3 regions of the Tumebacillus algifaecis genome follow, and region 1 is predicted to be linked to each of the others. Evidence: riboswitches for the same ligand, from Rfam matches in the RefSeq annotation. Region 1 holds a riboswitch; each other region holds the start of a gene.
What was found. Region 1 has a riboswitch for S-adenosylmethionine ahead of metH (methionine synthase). Riboswitches for the same ligand answer to the same signal wherever they lie in the genome.

Region 1 (6,248 bases):
GATCGTCTTCACGACTTCGCCGCCTTTGAAGACGAGCATCGTCGGGATGGACATAACGCCAAATTGTTGGGTGGTCGCTTGGTTTTCGTCGATGTTCAGCTTACCGATCGACAGCTTGCCAGCTGTTTCTGTTGATACATCTTCAAGTACCGGAGCGAGCATGCGGCACGGGCCGCACCAAGTTGCCCAGAAATCAACCAAGATCGGAGTCTCCGAGTTCTTGATCGTTTCTGCAAAATTCGCATCGGTGATGGTCAAGATTGCGTCAGATGCCATGGTTCATACCTCCGTACAGTAAAAAGATTTAGACTGCGACTACTTCTGTGATTTCCGGTACAGTTGCGCGGATCGTACGCTCGATTCCCATTTTCAGGGTCATCGTGGACATCGGGCAACCGCCGCAAGCGCCGGTCATACGAATTTTTGCGATCCCATCAGCAACTTCTACCAATTCTGCGTCGCCGCCGTCTGCTTGCAGACCCGGGCGGACTTTGTCAAGCGCTTCTTGAACGCGTGCGCGAAGATCTTCCATTTTGAGTAGCCTCCATTTCGTTCTTCCAAATGAGATAACTGCGCATACACAACTAGTATAGGCGGAAGAATTCCGACTCATGCGATGTGATGCGCCGCATCTTGTATTTATTTTACACTTAGTATAGGCATCGTGGAAAGCGAAGTATGTGACCTATGTTACATCTCTACTTTCATTCTATTCGCAGCGCGCATTTTTGCTCACCGCTGCCCCTCCCATTCCGCGTAAAACTGTTCCAAAAACGCTTCCATCACCCGATGCCGCCCCTCGGCCATCTGACGACCATAAGCGGTGTTCATCAACTCTTTTAACTTTAGCAGCTTTTCATAGAAATGGTTGATCGCGGTAGACTTGCCTTGGCGATATTCCTGCGCCGTCATGTCGGTGCGCGGCTTGAGCTGCGGATCATGGGGCAACTGCCCTTTTGCCCCCGAATAGGCAAACGTGCGGGCGATTCCGACCGCACCCAGCGCATCGAGGCGGTCCGCATCCTGCACCACCGCCCCTTCCAGCGTCCGCATGCCCGGCTTGTTCCCACCTTTAAAAGACATCGTCGAGATGATCTCCATCACATGATCTACCTCTTCTACTGCCACGTCCTGCGCTTCCAGCCAACCGCGCACCTTGGCGAGCCCGGCCGCCTCGCTCTCGTTAAGCTTCTCATCGGCCAGATCATGCAACAGCGCAGCCAGTTCGACGATGAAGAGGTCTGCTCCTTCTACCTGCCCGATCTTCTTCGCTGTCTGCCAGACGCGAAAGATGTGCCAGTAGTCATGACCGGAGCTGTCCGAGCCCAATTCCTGTTGTACAAATTGTTCCGCTGCTGCGATTATTGCTTCCCTGTCCATCGCGATGTCCTCCTGCCTCGATCATACTGACACTATCGTACCATCTTTTCCCGCGCCGTACACGTTGCTATTCCTCCTCGTCGTCATCATTCAGCTTGGGCAGTTGAATGGAAGGCATCGGCATCCCTTGGCTGGAGGTCGTCTGGCCGATCGTTTCCCCTTTCGCATTGAAAACCATCTGCGGTACCTCGCCCACCAGAAACACGTAGGCGATCGGCACTTTCGTCCGCACGTCGGATGGCGTGGTTGAGAACGGAATGATGACAGACGTATGCACATTGATATCCAGATACAAGATGTGCACCGTCTGATTGATTCCCTGATCCCGCGTCTCCCAGCCGATTTCGGATTTGATCGTTCCGACTGGCTTGATCGTCACCGGAATATCAGGTCCGAACTGAGATAGAAAGGCGGAGCCAAACGCCTGCCCAGCCGGAATGTACAACTTTTTCTCCTGTAGGCTGTGCAGGACCGTCTGAATGCTTTTGGTCACATCGTTTTGAATGCGCGACGCCTCAATCATGTTAAAATACCCAGCGGTCACCTTGCCGCCAGCATTCGTTTTCAAATCGACCAATTTGTTGTAGTTCGTCTCCTCCGAAATCCGCTCCGCAATCGAGTTGTTGATCGCCTCCGTCGCGATATGCCGCGAGTTCTCCTCCGCGATTTTAACAAAAGTGGGGTGCAGATTGTGCTCCACAAAGTAGATCGACTGCACGATCGAAAACACGAACATGACGAGCAGGGCAAAGAAAATAAAGCGCCAGTTGACTCGCTTCTTCGCGCCGCGAATCTTCATCGCCATTCCGCTTCCTCCTTTCCCTGTACTCATCTCTATGCGGACGAACATAAAACAATCCATTGACACATACGTTTCAAAGGTGATAGTATCAGTCCAACAACAAAATGACTTGAACTCTTATCCAGAGAGGCGGAGGGAACTGGCCCTGCGAAGCCTCGGCAACCGTGTTACAGGTGCTAATTCCAGCAAAGCTATGCGCTTTGGCAGATAAGAGAGGACACGTATGCAAATGGAACGCTACCCTCTTCTTGGAATGCCCGAGAAGAGGTTTTTTTGTATGTAAAGCAAAGGAGGCAGCTTTCCTATGAGCCAGAGCCGAGTACCGATTCAAACCCAACTCACCCGCAAAATCCTCATCCTCGACGGAGCGATGGGTACGATGCTGCAACAGGAAAACCTGACCCCAGACGATTTTGGCGGTGAGGATCTAGACGGTTGTAATGAAAATCTCGTCCTGACCCGCCCCGATGTGATTCAGAAAATTCATGAAGCATATCTGGAAGCAGGCGCCGACATCATTGAAACGAACACATTTGGTGCGACCTCACTCGTCCTCGCCGAATACGACCTTCAAGACAAGACCGAACTGATCAACAGCGAAGCGGTGCGCCTCGCCCGCGCAGCTGTAGATAAGTTCTCAACTCCGGAGTGGCCGCGCTATGTGGCCGGTGCGATCGGACCGACCACCAAGGCGCTGTCTGTCACGGGCGGCATCACGTTTGACGAACTGGTCGAAACGTATGCGGTTCAGGCCCGCGCGCTGGTTCAAGCGGGTGCTGACGTGTTGCTGTTAGAAACCATCCAAGACACGCTGAACGTAAAAGCTGCCAGCATTGGCCTCGGCCTTGCGTTTCAAGAGTTGCAACAAGAGCTTCCGGTGATGATCTCCGGCACGATTGAACCGATGGGCACGACGCTTGCCGGACAGAACATCGAATCGTTCTATATCTCGCTTGAGCATGTAAAACCGATATCCATCGGACTGAACTGCGCCACCGGACCTGAGTTCATGCGCGACCACCTGCGCTCGCTGTCCGACCTGGCCCAGTGCGCCGTCTCCTGCTACCCGAACGCCGGGCTTCCCGACGAAAACGGCCACTACCACGAATCGCCGATTGGGCTTGCCAAAAAGCTGCGCGGCTTCGCAGAACAAGGCTGGCTCAACGTGGCAGGCGGCTGCTGCGGCACGACGCCTGACCATATCCGCGCGATTCACGAAGCGCTACAAGACCTCCCGCCTCGGGTCAGCAATCCGCATCACGCTCCGGCCGTCTCCGGCATCGAAGCGCTGTTCATCGAACCGGACAACCGCCCGCTGATCGTCGGTGAGCGCACCAACGTGCTCGGTTCGCGCAAATTTCGCAACTTGATCGTCGAAGGCAAATATGAGGAAGCTTCTGAAGTCGCTCGCGCCCAAGTCAAAAAGGGTGCGCATGTGATCGACGTCTGCCTGCAAGACCCCGACCGCGATGAGCACCAAGATATGAGCGCGTTCCTTAACTTCGTGACCAAAAAAGTGAAAACGCCGCTGATGATCGACTCGACCGACCCGACCGTTTTTGACCTCGCCCTGAAATACTCGCAAGGCAAAGCGATCTTAAACTCGATCAACCTCGAAGATGGCGAAGCAAAATTTGCGGAAGTTGTGCCGCTGATCAAAAAATACGGCGCCGCCGTGGTGGTGGGCACCATCGATGAGCAGGGCATGGCGGTTACCCGCGAACGCAAATTGGAAGTGGCCAAACGCTCCTACGACCTGCTCGTCGGCAAGTACGGTCTGAACCCGCAAGACCTGATCTTCGACCCGCTCGTCTTCCCGTGCGGCACCGGCGATGAGCAGTACATCGGTTCCGCAAAAGAGACGATCGAAGGCATCCGTCTGATCAAAGCAGCGCTGCCGGAGTGCCAGACGATCCTTGGCGTCTCCAACGTTTCCTTCGGACTTCCGGCCGCAGGGCGCGAAGTGTTGAACGCCGTCTTTCTCTACCACTGCACCAAAGCAGGGCTGGACTATGCGATCGTCAACTCCGAAAAACTGGAGCGCTATGCCTCGATCCCAGAAGAGGAGCGCACGCTGTCCGAAGACCTGCTCTTCCACATCACCGATGAAAAATTGGCGCAGTTCACCGCGTTTTATCGGGAGAAAAAAGTGACGCAGACGGTCGCCGTCTCCAACATGACGCTGGAAGAGCGCCTCGGCAACTACGTGGTAGAGGGCAGCAAGGAAGGATTGATCGCCGACCTCGAAGAAGCGCTTCAAAACTACCCGCCACTGGAAATTATCAACGGACCGCTGATGGCAGGGATGGAAGAGGTCGGGCGGCTGTTCAACCAAAACGAACTGATCGTCGCGGAAGTGCTACAGAGCGCTGAAGTGATGAAAGCGGCCGTCGCCTTCCTCGAACCGTACATGGAAAAACAGGATGGATCACACAAAGGCAAAATCTTGCTCGCCACCGTCAAAGGCGACGTGCATGACATCGGTAAAAACCTCGTGGAAATCATCCTCTCCAACAACGGATTTCATGTGGTCAACCTCGGGATCAAAGTTCCACCAGATCAATTGATCCAAGCGGCTCGCCTCGAACAGCCCGATGCGATCGGCCTCTCCGGTCTGCTCGTCAAATCGGCGCAGCAGATGGTGATCACCGCACAAGATTTGCGTGCAGCAGGCATCGATGTGCCCCTGCTCGTCGGCGGTGCCGCCCTGACCCGCAAGTTTACGTCAAACCGCATCGCGCCGGAATACAAAGGGCTGGTGCTCTTTGCCAAAGATGCGATGGACGGCCTCGACATCGCCAACCGTCTTTGTAAGCCGGAAGAGCGCGAACGACTCGCCCAAAAACAACGCGAAGCTGCGCTCTCACAAACGCTGGAAACGGTAGAGCAAGCGGCTGTCACCGCGCCGAGCGAGTCGGTGCGCTCTTCGATCACCCATCACCACCCGATCATCCCAGCTCCCGACTTTGAGCGTCACGTGTTGCGCGATTATCCGATCTCCCACCTTCAACCGTACCTCAACCTGCGGATGCTGCTCGGCAAGCACCTCGGTTTGAAAGGAAACGTCGAGCAACTGCTCAAAGACGGCGACCCGAAAGCGACCGAACTGCACACCGTCGTGGAAGAACTGCTCGAACTGGCCAAAACGACAGGTATCATCCGTCCACAGGGCATGTACCGCTACTTCCCAGCGCAATCGGCAGGCGATGAAATTCGCATCTACGACCCGCAGGACACCTCCAAGGTGTTGGAGTCGTTCCGTTTTCCGCGCCAGCCGCAAGCGCCACACCTCTGTTTGAGCGATTTCTTGCGCCCCGTAGAAAGTGGCGAAATGGATCAGGTCGGTTTTCTCGTCGTCACCGCCGGACAAGGTATCCATGAGCTGTCTACGAAGTGGAAACATGAGGGCCACTACTTGCGTTCCCACTCTCTGCAAGCGTTGGCGTTGGAGCTAGCGGAAGCGTTCGCAGAACGCGTGCACCACATCATGCGCGATGCGTGGGGCATCCCCGATCCGCCGGAGATGACGATGAACGAGCGCTTCGGTGCCCGCTATCAAGGCATTCGCGTCTCTTTTGGCTATCCGGCGTGCCCAAGTCTCGACGATCAAGCGCAGCTGTTCCGCTTGCTAAAACCGCAAGACATCGGAGTCGAGCTCACCGAAGGGTTCATGATGGACCCGGAAGCGTCCGTCTCGGCGATGGTCTTCTCCCATCCACAAGCCCGGTATTTTAACGTTTAACGCAAAAAGAGGCGCCTGCCAAGTGCAGGTGCCTCTTTTTCATCCCATTTAGCCCCTCCAGCCAACAGCGCCGTTGTCGGGGAAATGCTGGGGCATCTTCCATTGTTCGAGCTGTGCGGTATAAGAAAAGCTCACATTGGGCGGATTAAATGTCGTACAGGTATTCTGAATGGCTCCCATCGATTGCAGCTGTGATTCGTTCCACAACGGAGATTGTTTGCCGGTCGTATATTTCGGATTGCGAATTGTGCTTTGGGGATTCGAGATCTCCGCAGGTTGTACGCGCTGCCCCTTGCCCACCGCCTGGGCATGACTCAAGACAAA
Region 2 (6,248 bases), 210 kb from region 1:
AGCTCATCCTTCTACTGGCTGTTTTTTATTTTCGTGACCCTCCGTCATGTGAGACTGAAGTGCTCGAAAATTTAAGATGGGAGTGGAGAAACAGTGGCATTGATCGTACAAAAATTTGGTGGCTCTTCGGTCGCCAATCCCGAGCGCATCAAGCGCGTGGCGAGCCGCGTGGCAGAAACGGCGCAATCGGGACAGGGAGTGGTAGTCGTCGTCTCCGCGATGGGCGATACCACCGATGAACTGATCGAACTGGCTGGTAAGCTGTCGGATAACCCGTCAGCACGCGAGATGGATATGTTGCTCACCACAGGTGAGCAGATTTCGTCCGCACTGCTTGCGATGGCAGTACAGAACTTAGGTCTTCACAGCGTCTCGCTGACCGGAGGCATGGCTGGCATTCGCACCGAAGGAGTGCATAGCAAGGCGCGGATCACGGGGATCGATCCGGCGCGCATTCGCCGTGAAGTTGAACAAGGTCGCGTGGTGATCGTTGCAGGCTTCCAAGGCATGAGCGATCAGGGCGACATCACGACGCTCGGGCGAGGTGGCTCAGATACGACGGCTGTGGCGCTGGCAGCAGCGCTCGGCGCTGATCTGTGTGAAATTTACACCGACGTGGACGGCGTATATACGACCGACCCGCGCACGGTGCCAGCGGCGAAGAAACTGGATCGCATCTCGTACGATGAAATGCTGGAACTTGCCAACCTCGGCGCAGGTGTGCTACACCCGCGCGCAGTAGAATTTGCGAAACAATATCACGTGCCGCTGATGGTGCGTTCAAGCTTTACGAAAAACATCGGGACGCTGGTCGAGGAGGAAGCTCAGATGGAACAGGGAATGATCGTCCGTGGGATCGCCCACGACATGAATGTGGTAAAGGTTTCGCTCGTAGGGGTGAAAAGTCGTCTTGGCAACATGCATAGAATTTTTCAATCGCTAGCCGAGTCGTCTGTCAACGTGGACATCATCGTCACTTCGGTCGCACATGAAGGCGTTTCGGACATCTCCTTTACGATCGATCACGATGATCTGAGCAGAGCGCTCCCGGTGTTAAAAGCGTTGGGACCAGAGTTTGGCGGCGCAGATTTTGAACTGGAAGAAGATCTGGCCAAGGTGTCGATCGTCGGGGCAGGAATGATCTCCAACCCAGGCGTCGCGGCTCAGATGTTCGGCGCGTTGGCCGACGCGGGCATCGAAATCAAGATGGTCTCGACTTCGGAGATCAAAGTCTCTTGCGTCATCGAGAAAGCGCGGGCGCATGACGCAGTGCGCGTCTTGCATACCTCTTTTGGGATGGACGGTGCGGAATCGGTCGTCGTCTCCGGATTGAACGCAGCCGAATAAAAGAGAAAATTGACAACGAACGATTCGCATAGTACGATATAGAAAATCTTTTTCTAACCGAATAGTTTATCTCTTATCGAGAGTGGCGGAGGGACTGGCCCTTTGAAGCCCGGCAACCTCGCTTGTGTACCGACACAAGCGGTATGGTGCTAAATCCAGCAGACTGTGATGGTCTGACAGATAAGAGGTGTGGAGCTATAAATGCTACCCCCTCTTCAATTAGAAGCGGGGGTTTTTGTTGTGTCCTGATCGGATCGCTCAAGGCCCCTGTAAAACGAAACGGAGTGAGAGCAACATGGCAGGGAGCAACCAGAATTTCGCTCGCAACACACGAGTTGGACAACGGATAGGGGAGGCCGCTTTGTACGAGCAAATGAGGACACAAGGAGGAGAAATAGAGGTCACTGTCGTATCAGCGAGAGTAAAGACTACAGTAGATCTACTTAAATCAGTGAAACGGAACGATCGATCTTGCGCTCGCGATCTTGTGCGGGTAGGGGCAGGGCACGTTTTGCCGATGCGGATGCGCGCGACCATCCACGATGACCGACACACTTGGGTCGGGGTCGGAAAGGAGGGCGCGTGACGATGCAAACGGCAGCGATTGGGGAGATCGGCCTCGAATGCGGCGTGTCACTTCCTGCTGTGGAGATCGCCTATGAAGCGTACGGAACGTTAAATGAGCGTGGCGACAATGCGATTCTGATCTGTCACCCGCTGACATTGGATGCGCAGGCAGACGTGTGGTGGCAGCCGCTGATCGGGCCGGGCAAGGTGTTGGATACGAGGCGCTACTATGTGATTTGCTCCAATGTGCTTGGCGGCTGTGCGGGCTCGACCGGGCCACAGGCGCACCGTCCATTTCCACTGATCACGATTCGTGACATGGTGCGCGCGCAAAAGCAGTTGCTCGACCGACTCGGTGTGAAGCTGTTGCAGTTGGTGCTCGGCGGTTCGATGGGCGGCCTGCAGACGATCGAGTGGGCGGTGACCTATCCGTCTTTTGTCAAACGCTGTGCCCCGATGGCCACTTCAGGTCAGTTGTCTGCACTCGCTATCGGCTACAACCATGTGATGCGCTCGGCGATCGAGAACGACCCGGTGCACGGACTTGCGCTCGCCAGAAAAATTGGCATGATCACCTACCGATCCTTTGAGCTTTTCGAAGCTCGTTTCGGACGCGAGATCAAGCAGGAGGACGCATCCCTTCAGGATACATGGTTCCAGATCGAAAGTTACCTTGAACACATGGGTGACAAGTTGAACGGACGCTTTGATGTAAACTCCTATCTCTGTTTGCTAAAAGCGATGGATTTGCACGATATTGGGCGCGGCCGCGGTGGAGCGGTTGCAGCGCTGGAGCGGATCGAGGCTGAGGTGCTCTGGGTCGGGATTGACACCGACCACCTCTACCCGCCGCAGGAACAACGGATGTGGGCGGAGCGCCTGCGCCAATCTGGAAAACAGGTGACGTACTGCGAACTGAGTTCACCGTACGGTCACGATGCTTTTTTGGTAGAAGGTCAGCAGTTGAGCAAGTTCATAACAGATTTCTTACGCGAAACGGGAGGGAATTGACGATGATTCAAAAACAAGCACAAAAACAGGTAAAGGTCGGTTTGCTGGGATTAGGAACGGTTGGCGGTGGGGTGTATAAGACCCTTTTAAAAAACAGAGACACAATTCTGACCCGCACAGGCTGTACTGTGGAAGTGGTCAACGTCCTCGTCCGCGACCGTGGGAAAGAGCGTGGCTTTGCGATCGATCCAAGCGTGCTGACCCTTGAACCGCAGGAACTGCTCAGCGACGAGCAGATCGACATTTATATTGAAGTAATCGGTGGCTTGCATCCGGCCAAGGAGATCATCGAACAGGCGTTGAACAGCAAGCGACATGTGATCACCGCCAACAAAGAACTGATGGCGAAACACGGAGCGGAGCTGTTGCGATTAGCACATCAAAACGGAGTCCATCTGTTATTTGAAGCTAGTGTGGCAGGCGGCATTCCGGTGATCCACATGCTGCAAGGCTACCTCACCGCCAACCGTGTGCACGAGATCTCTGGAATTCTGAACGGCACGAGCAACTACATATTGACCGAGATGAGTAAAACGGGGCGCAGTTTCCCAGAGGTGCTGTCTGAAGCGCAGAGTTTGGGCTATGCTGAAGCGGACCCAACCTCCGATGTGGAAGGGTTTGATGCTGCGTACAAATTGGCGATCTTGACCAACCTCGCCTATGACACCTGCGTTGATGTCGCACAGATCGACCGCCAAGGGATCTCGGAGATCAGCGGGCACGACTTGAAGCTTGCCGAGCAATTGGGCTACACGGTGAAATTGATCGGCCATGCGCATGAGCAGGATGGAGCGCTGCGACTTTCGGTGCGCCCGAGCCTGCTTGCGGGGAGCCATCCGCTGGCTCGCGTCGATGATGTGTTCAACGCGGTCACACTGCGTGCCGATGTGGTCGGCGACTTGACGCTGATCGGCCGCGGTGCAGGGGAGTTCCCGACGGCGAGCGCTGTGATCGAAGACCTGACCACTCTGCTGACACAGGGCGAGAACATCCGCCGCCCGAACTGGGATCGCGTTCAGACAGCTGCCTCCCATGCTGAACCGAAGGTGGGCAACTTTTATCTGTCCTGTACGGGCTGTCCGACCCAGACCGATTCGATTGGCCAAGCGATTCAAGCAGGAATCACAACACTTGGCGGGATTCTCGCAGACTATCAATCGATCGAAACGACAGAGCGCCTGCACCAAGCGTGGCTCTTAGGAGGCGTAACAGAAGAGCAGGTGAACGCTTTGATTGAAAATGTCGCGCAAATCGCCCCAGAGCCGCCGATCACGCTCCTTTTGCGTGTTGAAGGAGAAATTAGCACAGGTGTAAAATGGGAGACAGAAGCTTCGGGACTCGAAAAAAATCCCCGCTATGCGTAAAAATTGGCCGAATCGCGCACCGTAAACACAGTGACTCTCAGAAATTGCTTCGAAACTTGTCGGATTTGACAGTTTCTTGACATTCCTTCTATTGAAACAGTACAATTTATGGTGCATTGATTCGGCCGCCCCTGCCCCTCCGGGAAATTGGACGGGACGGTCAAAGTAAAAAAAGGGGGCACCGTATCGCACTGTAAGGGGAGTTTGGAGAGTCGGGCATGTGAGAATCCGTGCATGCCACCAGAGAAAAAGCAACTGTGAATCAATCATTCACAGGTATCTTGGAAGGAGGATCGACACGTGGCCAACAAACAGGCTAGCCGAGAGTTTTTATTTCGCCGGTTGCACTCACTGCTCGGTGTAATTCCGGTCACTTTGTTCCTGATCATGCATCTGAGCATCAACTCGTTCGCCACTAAAGGCGAGCAAGCGTTCAATGACAAGGTGGGCGTACTGGAGAGCATTCCCTTTTTGCCGTTTATTGAATTCGTTTTCATCCTGCTGCCGTTGATCTATCACGGCGTCTACGGCATGTATGTCGCATACACATCTGGCTATAACGCATCGAAGTATTCCTGGGGCCGCAATGTAATGTTTACGTTGCAACGCATCACCGGGGTCTTCACTTTCATCTTTGTGATCTGGCACCTTTGGACGACCCGTTTTTCGGGCGACGCTCCGTCTTTTGACATGGTCGTACAGATCGTGACCAGCCCGGTTGGGTTCTGGTTTATGATCATCGGTACGGTAGCATCTGTGTTCCACTTGGCAAACGGCCTGTGGGGCTTCTTCATTCACTGGGGCATCACGGTTGGCCCGCGCGCGCAACGTGTTTCCGCGTATGTGCTGATGGGTCTGTTCGTCGTGCTGTCCGCAGTCGGCATCGCAGCACTGAATGCTTTCCAAGCAGCAGTAGCGTAAGTTAGCCTAAGGGAGGAAACGCAATGAGTAACCAACGTGTTGTGATCGTCGGCGGTGGCCTTGCGGGCCTGATGGCGACCATCAAGGTTTGCGAGGCCGGGATTCCGGTCGATCTGTTCTCGTTAGTACCTGTAAAACGTTCTCACTCCGTCTGTGCACAAGGCGGGATCAACGGCGCCGTCAACACCAAAGGTGAAGGCGACTCGCCGTGGGAACATTTTGATGACACCGTGTACGGTGGCGACTTCCTCGCCAACCAACCGCCGGTTAAAGCGATGTGTGACGCAGCGCCTGGCATCATCCATCTGATGGACCGCATGGGCGTTATGTTCAACCGCACTCCGGAAGGATTGCTCGACTTCCGCCGTTTTGGCGGTACCAAGCATAGCCGCACTGCATTTGCAGGCGCGACCACCGGTCAGCAGCTCTTGTATGCACTCGATGAGCAAGTGCGCCGCTTCGAATCCCAAGGTCTCGTACAAAAGTACGAAGGCTGGGAGTTCGTACAGGCTGTTGTCGATGAGGAAGGGGTCTGCCGCGGTATCGTGGCTCAAGACCTGCGCTCGATGGAGATCCAATCCTTCGTCGGTGATGCTGTCATCCTCGCGACAGGCGGCCCTGGACTTGTATTTGGCCGTTCTACCAACTCGATCATCAACACCGGTACCGCCGCTTCGGCTGTGTACCAACAAGGTGTAAAATATGCAAACGGTGAGTTCATCCAGATTCACCCGACGGCGATCCCAGGCGATGACAAACTGCGCCTGATGTCCGAGTCTGCGCGCGGTGAAGGTGGCCGCGTCTGGACGTACAAAGACGGTAAACCGTGGTACTTCCTCGAAGAAAAATACCCGGCATATGGCAACCTCGTGCCGCGCGACATCGCGACTCGCGAGATCTTCCACGTCTGCGTCGATCTCGGTCTTGGCATCGACGGCGAGAACATGGTATACCTCGACGTTTCTCACATTCCGAAAGAAACACTTGACGTCAAACTGGGCGGCATCATGGAAATCTACGAGAAATTTGCCGGCGATG
Region 3 (6,248 bases), 510 kb from region 1:
GAGAAACTGGCTCCGCTGACCACAGGCGGAGGCACGTATGCAAGGGCGATCCCGAATGCGGTCGCATTTGGTGCACAATTTCCAGGACAGCCAGATGTCGCCCATCAAAAGGATGAGTTCTGGGAGGTAGAACATCTGCTCAAATGCACCAAAATCTTTGCGAAAGCCATTTACGAACTGGCAAAGTAACCTTGCTTACAGAACGGGTGATCTTGTCGTTGCATAATGATAGGTAAAGAGGTAGTGTACCATCTTGCACCCAATCTCTCTGCAAAGGAGTGATGAGAATGCGCGTAGAGAAGCTCGGAGACAACAAAGTCCGGATCATGCTCTCTTATGACGACCTCGATCAACGCGGCATCGACCGGGAAGAAATTTGGCAAAACGGTCGGAAAGTTCAAGAGCTGTTCTGGGATATGATGGAGAAGGCTTATCTGGAAACCGGTTTTGAAGTCGCCGGTCCGATCGCAGTGGAAGCGTTCACGATGCCGACCGAAGGCGTTGTGGTCGTGATCACCCAACTGCCGGCACTACCTGTTCAAGCGGAGCAGGAGCTGGTGGAAGAGGATGACGAGGCGGATGCGGCGATGGACTCACCCGATCCGTTCGGTGCGTTCACCTTCGTGTTCCAAGACTTGGAAGACGTGATCCGCGTCGCGCACTCGCTCCAAGCGTATGAGGCGGTAGGCGGCACGCTTTACCACTACAAGGAACGCTATCATCTGTTCTTCGATGAAGAAGAGGTCGGAGAAGACTTGTACGACACGTTCTGGTCGATTTTGCATGAATATGGAGAGTTGTCGCCAACCACGAAGGCGATGCTCGATGAATATGGAAAGCGGGTCATGGACGGCAATGCTGTGCAAACGATCACGCAGCACTTTCCGCTTCGCTAAACCAAATACATGAAAAGCTCCCGTGCCACTGTGGCCGGGAGCTTTTTTCTGATTTATTCATTTGGTTACCGAAACATATAATTGTAAAGTTTCAGCAAAATGGCAGCGATCGCCGCGGCCATCAGCGGGCCGACCGGGATGCCTTTGAGGAAGACGATGCCAAGCACCGTGCCGATGACCAGCCCGATCGTCAACTGAGGGTCCATTTTTAGCATATACAGACCTTGACCGTTCAGATACGTAGCCAAGATTCCGCCGATGATCGCACAGATCCCGGCTACCGATACAAAAGCGCTCATTAGATCTTTGGTGGACACTTTTCCGTTGACGAGCGGCACCAAGACTGAAATCATCAGAAACAGCAGTCCGATTTCCAGCCCTCTGCGCTCGAGCGTTGGAAAAAACCGCTGTAAACTCAGCAGTTTCAAAATGAGTAAAAAGCTGGCAGCTGTGGCTAAAATACTGGCTCTGCCGACGATGCCAATGATGATCAATACGACCAGAATGATCTCTCCGACCACGATCGACCGCCCCTTACGTGTGCAGATTCCTTGACACATGTATATGGACAGGGCGGACAAGGTAGACCAATCGAGCGCATTGCGGAGGTCGCTTACAGGGTCAAGCGAAGCGTGTCGCTACGCAGACCGACGCGTAGCGCTTCCAAGGCGACGATGTCGCGCGGATTGATATTTCCGAAATTGACGTTCGGGCCAAATGCACCGATCAGTTCTTGCTGTTGCGATTTGAGCGGTGCTTCCCAGATCAGTTGATCCAGATTTTGCACCTGCGATGTGAGCTCATCAAAATCGTCTTGGCGGATCGAACCGTCCTCTGCAAAGAAACCGACCGACTTGCCTGATTCACGCCCTTCCAGAATCACTTTGAAGGCACCCGCCTGCAAGTCAGCATCGATCAGTTGCAACTGTGTCTCGACGGGGAGGTGGAGGCCGTCCTCCTTCTTACCTACTTCGGTGATCACTTTCAACCCCTGATGAGTCGCGTAGCGGATGATCTCTGATCGCTTTTCCGGCGCGAGCGGGATCGTTCCATCCGACACTTCTACGGTCTGAAATCCGAGGTCGAGACAGCGTTCCAGAAACGGTTGCCACCTGTTTTGCAAAATGGCTGCTTCGAGGAAGGTTCCGCCAGGGTAGACTTCGATGTGGTGAGTTTGTAAAAAGGAAATTTTGTCACGCAACACGGGCACAGGATACAGTTTCGAAGTGCCAAATCCCAATTTGACAAAATCGATATAGGGACCGGACAACTCTACCAGATCATAAGTCTCAGTCAGGCCGAGACCTGTATCGATCAACATGGTAAGGCCGCTGGTCGTTCGCGGTTTGGCGAGACGACCAGGCAGCGGATCACGCAAGATGTCATCCCAAGCACGTTCGAACGATGAACGCATACCTTCCGGCTCCTTTCTCTTTCCCGAGGGTAACCAGCGGGTAGTAGGCTCTAGCATCGTATGAAAAAGGATTGCTGATGGTGAAGGGTGTACAATCCTCGAAAACAAGGGATGTAAGGGGAGCGCGATACGGCCAGCAAACACAAGTCCTAGTACGAGCTGAAACTGCAAGAAAAAGGGAGCCGATGTTGACGGCTCCCATCAAATGCATCTCGTCTTCGCCTGAGAACGTCTCCTCTGTCCGCTAGCAACAGTCGAAACGTGATGCTGGAAAGCTCAAAGCTCAAAGCTCAAAGCTCAAAGCTCAAAGCTCAAAGCTCAAAGCTCAAAGCTCAACGAAAGCGCGGGCGTGTGATTACGCCCGCGCTTTTCTTCGCGTCAGAAGCTTTTGTTGTTGGGCAATCTGTTCATACCGTTCGGGATTGCTACCGCCACCCTCTGTACCGACCTGGATCAGGAAGAAAGCCATCACCGCACAGACACCAGCCAAAGCGGCCATGATCGAAAACATGATCTTCGGAGTGTCCATCAAAGCGCCGAAGATCGGGGGGCCCGCCGCGACGCCGAGGAAACGCACGCTGCCATAAAGCGCTGTGACCGCCCCGCGCTCCGCTTTCTGTACGGCGGAGGTGATCATCGTGTTCAGGCAGGGCAGGACCAGTCCGGTGCCGATCCCGGAGACGACGAGCAGGCCGAGCGACACATACGGGTTGTTGAAAAAGGCGGCGATCGCCAGCGGAACGCCGATCAGCGCCAGTCCGGATACGATCAAAATCTTCATCAACCGCATGTTCTTTTTGATCTTCGCGCCCGTCACCAGTGAGGTCGTGCACATCGCCAGCAGTGGAATGGACAGGATCAGGCCGCGCATCAGGTCGGCAACCTTGTATTTTTCTTCGAGGATCTGCGAGATATAAAAGAGGACGCCAAATAGGATAAAAAGTGCGATCGAACCTGCCAAATAGGCGGTGAGCAGCCATTTACCTTGCGCCTTGAATGTTTTTTTCAAAGCGCCGATATACTCTTTTGGCGATTGTTTCGAGCCGCTTTTCTTTGGTTCTTTGACGAAAAAATAGACCAGTGCGGCCGAAAGGATACAGATGATGGGAAACGCGAAAAATGCGGCGTACCAGAACAAGAGTGCAATCAAAGAGCCGATGATCGGTGACAGCACTTTGCCTAATCCGTTCGAAGCTTCGATGATGCCAAGCGCCTTGGCGCGCGAAGCACCGCTCCAGAGATCTCCAGCCAGCGCCATCGCGATCGAAGCTGTCCCCGCCGCCCCGAGACCTTGCAAGACGCGTCCAGCCATGATCACTGCATAAGGTTGGTCCATCAGCCAGGCAGCCACTCCGGCGACAACGCCTCCTGCTCCATACAGGAGCAAGGCCGGAATGATGACAACTTTTCTTGTGTAACGGTCGGAGAGAAAGCCGGCCAGCGGGATGATCACCCCAGCTGGGACAGAGAACAGCGTGATGACCAAGGAAGCTTGGAATTTGGATATGCCGATCTCCTCTTGCATCTGAGGGAGGATTGGGATCAGCATCGAGTTGCCAAGCACCATGATCAGCGGTACGGTTGCCAACGCGAACAAGGGAAGGAAATGAATCGCTTTTTTCGGTTTCGTCGCGGCCATGGTGTCAGTCCTTTCTCCCAAAAAGCAGGTTGCATCAGGTCTAGTGTGTCGTGCGCAAGTGCGCAGTATGACTGACAAAATATACTTGACAGCCGAGCACAACTGAGGCTACATTTAGTATCAAACAACAACAGCAAATAGTTCTCTTATCAAGAGTAGGCGGAGGGACTGGCCCGACGATGCCACGGCAACCGACACGATATTTCGTGCACGGTGCCAATTCCAACAGGTTGTTTATGCAACCTGAAAGATGAGAGAAAGCGCTCTTTGTAGCTATCAAAGACCTTTCTCAATTCTGAGAGAGGTCTTTTTGCTTGAGGAGGAAATCAGATTGCATCCAGATACTTGTTTGGCTCAAATTGGCAACAATAAAGCAGAAAAAACCGGCGCGATTTCGTCGCCGATCTATCTTTCGACCACGTATCGTCATCCGCGGCTTGGCGAGAGCACAGGATTTGATTACACGCGGACGAAAAATCCGACTAGGCAGACGCTGGAAGACGCGATCGCACAGCTGGAAGGCGGGGTACAGGGATTTGCGTACAGTTCGGGAATGGCGGCGATCGCCGGAGTGCTCGGGTTGTTTGGGCAAGGAGATCATCTGCTGGTCTCTCATGATCTATACGGAGGCACTTACCGCCTGCTGGAGCAGATTTTGCCGCGTCAGGGCATCACGACGACGTTTGTCGATACAGGTGACTGGCAGAAGGTTGAAGCTGCGGTGCAGGAGAACACCAAAGCGATTTTTCTTGAAACGCCGACCAATCCGACGATGCGAATCAGCGATTTGCAGGCGATCATCGGCGTGGCCCAAAGAAACGGGTTGCTGACCATCGTAGACAATACGTTTATGACGCCCTATCTGCAACGACCGCTGACACTGGGAGCCGATGTGGTCGTACATAGCGCGACGAAATACCTCGGCGGGCACAATGATGTGCTTTCTGGGCTGGCGGTGGCGCGCGAGCAAGAGTTGGCGGACCGCATCTACTTTTTGCAAAATTCGATTGGAGCGACACTGGGCCCGCAAGACGCATGGCTGTTGATGCGGGGGATGAAGACGTTGGCGCTGCGCATGGATCGACATCAGGAAAATGCGATGGTGCTCGCCAAATGGCTGACCGGGCACCCTTGCGTCAAGCAGGTGTATTTCCCTGGATTGGAAAACCACCCTGGACGCGACGTACACATCGGGCAGGCGGATGGCTATGGTGGGATGTTGTCTTTTGAGGTGGTGCGTGAGGAGCTGGTCGAGCCGCTGTTGCGCCATTTGAACCTGATCGCCTTTGCCGAATCGCTCGGCGGGGTCGAGTCGCTGATCACCTACCCGGCGCGACAGACGCATTTTGATGTGCCGGAAGCGGTTCGCAATGAATTGGGTGTGACAAGTTCTTTGCTCCGTTTGTCCGTGGGGATTGAACATTACGAGGATTTGATCGAAGATATGGCGCAGGCGTTCGCCGCGTCGGAACGTGAATTGGCTGAATAGGAAGGGAGTTTGGCTTAGATGAGCGAGGAGAAAAAACTGACATTTGCGACACAGCTTTTGCATACGGGAAATGAGATCGACCAGACGACTGGAGCATCGGCCATACCGATCTATCAGGTCTCGACGTTTCATCAAGAGGACCCTGACAATCCACCGCAGTATGAATATGCCCGTTCCGGCAATCCGACGCGGAACGCGCTGGAACGGACGATCGCCGAGCTGGAAGGCGGGACGCGAGGGTTTGCCTTTGCATCGGGGATGGCGGCGATCTCCACGGCGCTGTTGCTGTTCTCGGCAGGTGATCATCTGATCGCGACGGACGACATCTACGGCGGTACATTTCGAGTGCTGACCACCGTGCTGAACCGTTTGGGGATCGAGACAACATTTGTCGATGTGACCGATTTGGAAAACATTCGTGTCGCGATCCGTCCCAATACGAAAGGGATACTGTTAGAAACGCCATCCAACCCGCTTTTGAAGATCACCGATCTGGCAGGAGCGGCTGCGATCGCGAAAGAGCACGGACTGCTGACCATTGTGGATAACACCTTCCAGACCCCGTATCTGCAGCGCCCACTCGACGTGGGGATCGACGTGGTCGTACACAGCGCAACGAAGTTTCTCGGCGGTCACTCCGATCTGGTCGCCGGGCTTGCAGTGACCAAAGACCGCGTGCTGGGGCATCGCCTAGCCCAGTTGCAAAATTCGTTTGGAGCGGTGCTCGGCCCGCAGGACTGCTTCCTGCTGCAGCGAGGGATCAAGACGTTGAAAGTGCGCATGGACGCCTCCTGTGACGGGGCTGAGCGT

Region 2: another riboswitch for S-adenosylmethionine. It lies ahead of metX (homoserine O-acetyltransferase MetX); the one in region 1 lies ahead of metH (methionine synthase).
Region 3: another riboswitch for S-adenosylmethionine. It lies ahead of CIG75_RS09295 (trans-sulfuration enzyme family protein); the one in region 1 lies ahead of metH (methionine synthase).

Annotation. Positions count from the first base shown of each region.
Region 1 covers NZ_CP022657.1:1,544,872-1,551,119, reverse strand. Annotated here, with positions in the region: gene trxA (thioredoxin) at 1-276, opposite strand, end outside; gene CIG75_RS06800 (NifU family protein) at 305-532, opposite strand; gene CIG75_RS06795 (HD domain-containing protein) at 733-1,380, opposite strand; gene yunB (sporulation protein YunB) at 1,448-2,185, opposite strand; SAM riboswitch class I at 2,297-2,396, shown strand; gene metH (methionine synthase) at 2,487-5,924, shown strand; gene CIG75_RS06780 (hypothetical protein) at 5,973-6,248, opposite strand, start outside.
Region 2 covers NZ_CP022657.1:1,753,856-1,760,103, forward strand. Annotated here, with positions in the region: gene CIG75_RS07720 (aspartate kinase) at 94-1,347, shown strand; SAM riboswitch class I at 1,418-1,534, shown strand; gene metX (homoserine O-acetyltransferase MetX) at 1,936-2,925, shown strand; gene CIG75_RS07735 (homoserine dehydrogenase) at 2,928-4,289, shown strand; gene CIG75_RS07740 (succinate dehydrogenase cytochrome b558 subunit) at 4,590-5,210, shown strand; gene sdhA (succinate dehydrogenase flavoprotein subunit) at 5,234-6,248, shown strand, end outside.
Region 3 covers NZ_CP022657.1:2,054,863-2,061,110, forward strand. Annotated here, with positions in the region: gene pepV (dipeptidase PepV) at 1-189, shown strand, start outside; gene CIG75_RS09275 (adaptor protein MecA) at 288-896, shown strand; gene CIG75_RS09280 (DUF441 domain-containing protein) at 962-1,420, opposite strand; gene comA (phosphosulfolactate synthase) at 1,510-2,310, opposite strand; gene CIG75_RS09290 (MFS transporter) at 2,666-3,949, opposite strand; SAM riboswitch class I at 4,093-4,206, shown strand; gene CIG75_RS09295 (trans-sulfuration enzyme family protein) at 4,281-5,438, shown strand; gene CIG75_RS09300 (trans-sulfuration enzyme family protein) at 5,457-6,248, shown strand, end outside.